DNA from 2 places in the Streptomyces sp. NPDC017448 genome. Region 1 is predicted to be linked to the other one. Evidence: riboswitches for the same ligand, from Rfam matches in the RefSeq annotation. Region 1 holds a riboswitch; the other holds the start of a gene.
What was found. A riboswitch is a leader RNA that binds a small molecule or an ion and turns the genes downstream of it on or off. The one in region 1 is predicted to bind cyclic di-AMP.
Positions count from the first base shown of each region.

Region 2: it holds a riboswitch for cyclic di-AMP, as region 1 does, so the genes downstream of both, ACH4K1_RS02555 (NlpC/P60 family protein) here and ACH4K1_RS11085 (transglycosylase family protein) in region 1, are expected to answer to the same signal.

Region 1 is NZ_JBIRLM010000005.1:88,735-92,134, forward strand. It holds gene eno (phosphopyruvate hydratase) at 1-655, opposite strand, end outside; gene ACH4K1_RS11085 (transglycosylase family protein) at 976-1,692, opposite strand; cyclic di-AMP (ydaO/yuaA leader) riboswitch at 1,698-1,880, opposite strand; gene ACH4K1_RS11090 (transglycosylase family protein) at 2,170-3,213, opposite strand; gene ACH4K1_RS11095 (cytochrome P450) at 3,393-3,400, opposite strand, start outside.
Region 2 is NZ_JBIRLM010000001.1:556,952-560,351, forward strand. It holds gene ACH4K1_RS02550 (hypothetical protein) at 1-192, shown strand, start outside; gene ACH4K1_RS02555 (NlpC/P60 family protein) at 284-1,480, opposite strand; cyclic di-AMP (ydaO/yuaA leader) riboswitch at 1,479-1,645, opposite strand; gene pcrA (DNA helicase PcrA) at 1,904-3,400, shown strand, end outside.

The sequences.
Region 1 (3,400 bases):
GGGCGGCGCGGTTGGACTCCAGGTTCGGGGCGAAGCCGCCCTCGTCGCCGAGACCGGTGGAGAGGCCCTTGGTCTTCAGGACCTTCTTCAGCGTGTGGTAGATCTCCGCGCCCCAGCGCAGGGCCTCGGAGAAGGACTCGGCGCCGATCGGCGCGATCATGAACTCCTGGATGTCCACGTTGGAGTCGGCGTGCGAGCCGCCGTTCAGGATGTTCATCATCGGAACGGGCAGCAGGTGGGCGTTCGGGCCGCCGAGGTAGCGGAAGAGCGGCAGGTCCGACGCCTCGGAGGCGGCGTGCGCGACGGCCAGCGAGACGCCGAGGATGGCGTTGGCGCCGAGCGACGCCTTGTTCTCGGTGGCGTCCAGGTCGAACATCGCCTGGTCGATGAGGCGCTGCTCGGTGGCGTCGTACCCGACGAGCTCCGGGCCGATCTGCTCGATGACGGCGAGGACGGCCTTCTCGACGCCCTTGCCCTGGTAGCGGTTGGGGTCGCCGTCGCGAAGCTCGATGGCCTCGAACGCGCCGGTGGAGGCGCCGGACGGAACGGCAGCACGGCCCGTGCTGCCGTCGTCGAGGCCGACCTCGACCTCGACCGTGGGGTTGCCCCGGGAGTCGAGGATTTCCCTGGCTACGACGACGTCGATGGACGGCACGAGGCATCTCCTTCTGGGATCTGACACTGGTTGTGCAGGGTCACTGTGGCCTTGCGACCCGAGCCTATCCGGCTCGGCCCCGTTGACCGGCCGACCGCCCGCCTCCTGGGACGAAAAAGGGGCCGGGAGCGTGCGTATCGGGGCGAAACTCCAGAAATCTACTGAGCGGTAACCACAAGAGGTGAACGCAGCCGGGTGCGCTTCCCGCCTCCCGTCACGAAGAACCCGGCCCGGCGCGCCGGGGGGAGCGCGCCGGGCCGGGAAGCCGTGCGGGGGAGGGGGCCGCCGGACGCCCTCCCCCCGGGGAGGAGAGACGGCGGTTACTTCAGGTGGAGCTGCTGGCCCGGGAAGATCAGGTTCGCGTCCTCGACGATGTCGTCGTTGAGCTGGAAGAGCTTGCTCCAGCCGCCCTTGACGCCCTCCTTCTGAGCGATCTTGCTCAGGGTGTCGCCGGTCTTGACCTTGTACTCGCCGTCGCCCTTGCGGACCTTCTCGCCGGTCGGGGTGGTGACGGTCTTCTTGCTCTCGGCCTGCGGAGCGGCCTTCGGCGCGGCCTGCGGAGCGGAGCGCTGCTCGGAGCGCGTGGTGGGCTGCTCGGCCTCGCGCTCGGGCTGCGCCTGCTGGGACTGGCCGGAGCCGGTGTTGACACCCGGGTCCACGCCGTCGTTGGTCAGGCCGCCCGCACCGGCGCAGGCCCAGGCGCCCGGGCCCTGCATGTCGAGAAGCTTCTCGGCGGTGGCGATCTGCTGGTCCTTGGAGGCCAGGTCGGCGCGGGCGGCGTACTGCGTACCGCCGGCGGCGGCCCAGCTGGACTGGGAGAACTGCAGGCCGCCGTAGTAGCCGTTGCCGGTGTTGATGGACCAGTTGCCGCCGGACTCGCACTGGGCGACGGCGTCCCAGGTCTCGACGGAGGCGGCGGAGGCGCTGGTCGCACCCATCAGCGGGACGGCGACGGCGGCGCCGGTGACGCCCACCAGGGTGGCGATACGGGTGGCCTTGGACGGGCGGCGGTGCTTGCCCTTGCTGTTCAGCAGCATGGAACGAATCTCCTCACCGACGCCTACGAGGTGAGCTGTCGGGTTCGGGCTGATGAGTTGCCCGGCCGTGCGTCCTTGCGCACCGCTTCACCCCTAGCCGGCTCCGTACGGCCCCGTCTTCTCGACGAGGCGTCCGGGCCCGGCGGCTTACCTGGGTCCCCCGCTCCTGCCTACGGCGCTTGCGCGTCTGTTCCCTCCGGCCGCCGGCAGGATTCGGCGTGACGGTCGTCGGGGCCCGCGGTGCGAGCGGCTTAGACCGTAAACACAGCCAACCCCGACATTCAAGGACGGACATAGGGGACAATCAGTCCGAACTCGCCGCCAGGGCCCGCCCGTTTCCGCAGGTCGGGGGCGATCCGCCCGGATCGGCCGGGTGAAATGCGTGAGTTGAAGCAAAGAGACCCATGTCTCACTTACGCAAAAGTGGACATAGGTCTCTGAACTGCCCACATTTTCGGGGCGTTTTCCTGCCGGGGGTCAGTCGGCGGCGGGCTTCTCGGCGCTCTCCGGCGCGGCCGGATCGACGCCCGGTTCGGCCTTCCGGTCCAAGCCCAGGTCCAGGTTCTGGCCGGGCAGGATCAGGTCCGGGTCGGGGCCCAGGACGTCCTTGTTGGTCTCGTACAGGCCCGTCCAGCCACCGGGGAGCTCCTGCGCGTCGGCGATCGACCAGAGGTTGTCGCCGGCCCTCACCGTGTATCCGCCCGGCGCGCCGCCGTTCCTCGCGCCTCCGTTCCTCGCGTCGCCGTCACCGCGCGAGGCGTGCCGGCCGGAACCGCGCGGGCCGTCGCCCTCCCGTTCGGCCTTCTCGGGCGCGGGGGCGCCGCGGTGCTTGCCGCCGCTCCGACGGTCCTCGCCGCTTTCGCCCGCCGGGGCCTCGGTGCCGGCCGAGGGGCCCGCCTCAGGGGCGTCGGAGGCCGGCGGGTCGGTGGGCGTCGCGGAGGGGCCGGGGGCTCCGGTCTCTTCTTCCGCAGCGCCCTTCTCCGGCGTGCCGCCCTTCTCGCCCCCGCCCTTCTCCTCGGTTTCGCCGGATGCGCCGGATTCATCGGCCTTGTCGCCCGTGTCCGCTTCACCGGTCGGCGCGGCCGAGGGGTCGGCGGCGGGATCGGCGGGCGGAGGGGTGCCGGGGTCGACGCCGGGCAGGCTGCCGTCCACCGCGAGGCCGGAGATCACCGCGCAGCTCGGCCACGCCTTGGGGCCCTGGTCGTCCAGGACCTTCTCGGCGATGGAGATCTGCTGGGACCGGCTGGCGAGGTCGGCGCGGGGCGCGAACTCCGTGCCGCCGTACGCCGACCAGGTCGCCTGCGAGAACTGGAGCCCGCCGTAGTGGCCGTTGCCGAGGTCGGCGCTCCACGTTCCGCCGCTCTCGCACTCCGCCACCCGGTCCCAGGTGGCCGAGTCGGCCGCGTGCGCGCCGCTCGCGCCGAGCAGCGGGATGGCGATGGCCGATCCCGTCACCCCCGCGGCGACGACGATGGCGGGTGCCTGGCGAGGTCGGCGGTGTCTGCCGTTCGCGGAGCCCATGGGTATGCCTTCCGTGCGACTGACGAGCGAGGTGCCCGGGCGCCGTACGGCGGGTTCACACGCCCCGCGCCCCGGTGCCCGAGTGACGCGTGGGCATGGTGCGGCCCGCACGTCGAACCGTGAACCTAGCGGGATGCGAACGTATGTCACAAGTCGATGCAGCGCAGATCACGTGAAAGTCACAGAG
Region 2 (3,400 bases), on a different contig from region 1:
CTGGTCGGCCTCAACCAGGCCGACGACCAGGCCGTCAACAACGTCAAGATCGGCGTCAAGCTGGCGCTGCTGGTCGTGATCCTGGCCCTGGTCTACGTCAAGCGCGACGAGGAGAAGGTCGACAAGGGCGTGTTCATGGCGGTCGGCGGGCTGACCGTCGCCAACATCTTCATCGCCACGGTCTGGACCTGAGAAGGCCGGGGCGGGCCGGCCGTGTCCGGGCCGCCCCGCCCCGCGTAGGCCGTGCCCGGGCCGCCCCGCCCCGCACCCCGGGGCGGGGCGGCTACGCCGGTCGCACGCTCCCGTAGATCGGCATGGAGTAGATCGACTCCTCGCGCACGTTCGCGCCCGGCTTCGGGGCGTGGATCATCATCCCCTCGCCCCGGTAGATCCCGACGTGGCTGATGTCGTCGTAGAAGAAGACCAGGTCGCCCGGTCGGAGGTCGGCCGTGGCGACCCGCGTGCCGAACTCGACCTGGTCCCAGGTCGTCCGGGGCAGCGCCACCCCCGCCTCCCGCCAGGCCGCCTGCGTCAGCCCCGAGCAGTCGTACGAGGACGGGCCCGTCGCCCCCCACACGTACGGCTTCCCGATCTGGGCGCGGGCGAAGGCCAGCACCTTCTCCGCCTTGGCGGCGTAACCGCTGTCCGTGCCGGAGCCGGAACCCGTGCCCGTCCCGGAACCCGTGCCCGTCCCGCCGCCCGAGCCGTCGCCGGACCCTTTCGCCGCCTCCTCGCGGGCCTTCTCCTCGGCCGCGGCCCGCTCCTTCGCCTCGGCGGCCTGCCGGGCGGCCAGCCGCGCCGCCTTCTCCCTGGCCTCGGCCTCCTTCTCGCGCTCCAGCTCCGCCAGCCGCGCCTTCTCCTCGGCGGTCAGCCGGGACAGCAGGCCGCGCGCCTCGGTGAGCTTGCTCTGCACGTCCTTCTTGCTGGAGGCGAGGGTGGCCTGCGTCTCGGTGAGGGCCTCCAGGCTCTTCACCGCCTCCGCGCGCTTCTTCGCCGCCGACGCCTGCTGCGTACGGAACTCGCTCACGGCCCTCTGCTGCCGCTCCGTCGCCCGGTCCATCAGCCGGCTCTGGTCGAAGTACCCCTGCGGGTCGTCCGCCAGGAAGAACGTCGCCGTGGGCGCGATGCCGCCGCTGCGGTACTGGGCCGCCGCGTAGGAGCCCAGCGCCCGGCGGGCCTCGTTGATCTCCTCGGTCCGCTTCGCCACGTCGGAGAGGAGCGCGTCGACCTTCTTCTGCTGCGTCCCGGAGGCGGCCTTCGCCCGGTTGTACTCCTGGGTCGCGGCCCCCGCCTGCCGGTAGAGGGCGTCGACCTTCTTGCGGACCTCCTCGATCGCGGGCTTCGGCTCCGCGGGCGCGGCCGCGGCGCTCTGCGTGGAGAGCAGCGTCACGGAGGCCAGCGCGGCCGTCGTCAGCCCGACGGCGGGGGTGGTGGAGCGCACCTTCGTACGCGGTTTGCGATGCGATGCCACGACCGGCATCTCCTTCCGTGGACCGCCTACCGGGTTAGCTGTCGGGTTCGGACGGAACGGAAGGCTGTCCTACGGTCCGCGCGCCGGGGCGCGGACCGATTCACCCCGGTTCTGCGTGTGGGTCCCCGGTTCCGAACGGCCGGGGGGCCGGGACGGATTCGGCGGAGGCGACCGTCGGGCGCGGTTCGCCCCAGGGAGGTACGGATCACCTGAGCGAGCACGCTAGCCAAAGCCCCCCGCCGCTGGGAAGGACGGTGAGCGATATGCCCGATACATTTTCGTGACCTTCCCGGAACAGAGGCCCGGCGCCCCCTCCGACCGGGCACTCCCTCACGGAACGTGGGCGTCCGCTCTCCGTGCGTCCGGGCCCGGAGGGCCGCTCGACGGCTTCGGGGGAAGGTTGTCGGTCCGGCGGCCTAGACTCGGGAGGCGATGAGCAGCCTCTTTGACGACAGTTTCCTGACCGGCCTCCAGCCCGCGGAGGACGGCCCCCCGCCGCCCCCCGAGGACCACGCGCCCGAAGAGGTGCCGGAGGGACTTTTCGAGGACGTCCACGACGCGTCCCCGCCGCCCCGGGACGGGTACTACCGGGGCGGCCAGCCCCGCCCGGCGGTCGAGCCCGCCGCGCTGCTCGACGGGCTGAACACCGAGCAGCGCGCCGCCGTCGTGCACGCCGGGTCGCCGCTGCTCATCGTCGCCGGGGCCGGCTCCGGCAAGACCCGGGTGCTCACCCACCGCATCGCCCACCTGCTGGCCGAGCGCGGCACCCACCCCGGGCAGATCCTCGCGATCACCTTCACCAACAAGGCCGCCGGCGAGATGAAGGAGCGCGTCGAGCAGCTCGTCGGCCCGCGCGCCAACGCCATGTGGGTCATGACCTTCCACAGCGCGTGCGTCCGCATCCTGCGCCGCGAGTCGAAGAAGCTCGGCTTCACCTCGTCGTTCTCGATCTACGACGCCGCCGACTCCAAGCGGCTGATGGCCCTGGTCTGCCGCGATCTGGACCTGGACCCCAAGCGCTACCCGCCGAAGTCCTTCACCGCCAAGGTCTCCAACCTCAAGAACGAGCTCATCGACGAGGAGACCTTCGCCGGGCAGGCGGCGGACGGGTTCGAGAAGACCCTCGCCCAGGCGTACGCGCTCTACCAGGCCCGCCTGCGCGAGGCCAACGCCCTGGACTTCGACGACATCATCATGACGACGGTCCACCTGCTCCAGGCGTTCCCGGACGTCGCCGAGCACTACCGCCGCCGCTTCCGCCACGTCCTCGTCGACGAGTACCAGGACACCAACCACGCCCAGTACACGCTGGTACGGGAGCTGGTCGGCCCGGCCGGGGAGAACGACGCCCCCGCCGAGCTGTGCGTGGTCGGCGACGCGGACCAGTCGATCTACGCCTTCCGGGGCGCGACCATCCGCAACATCCTCCAGTTCGAGGAGGACTACCCCGACGCCACGACGATCCTGCTGGAGCAGAACTACCGCTCCACGCAGACGATCCTCTCCGCCGCCAACGCCGTCATCGAGCGCAACGAGAGCCGCCGCCCCAAGAACCTCTGGACCAACGCCGGCTCCGGCGCCCGCATCACCGGCTATGTCGCGGACACCGAGCACGACGAGGCGCAGTTCGTCGCGGACGAGATCGACCGGCTCACCGACGCCGGGGACGCCAAGGCCGGCGATGTCGCGATCTTCTACCGCACCAACGCCCAGTCGCGTGTCTTCGAGGAGATCCTCATCCGCGTCGGCCTGCCCTACAAGGTCGTCGGCGGCGTGCGCTTCTACGAGCGCAAGGAGGTCCGGGACGTCCTGGCCTACCTCCGCGTCCTCGCCAACCCCGAGGACGCCGTCCCGCTCCGCCGCATCCTCAACGTCCCCAAGCGGGGCATCGGCGACCGCGCCGAGGCCATGATCGACGCCTTGTCGATG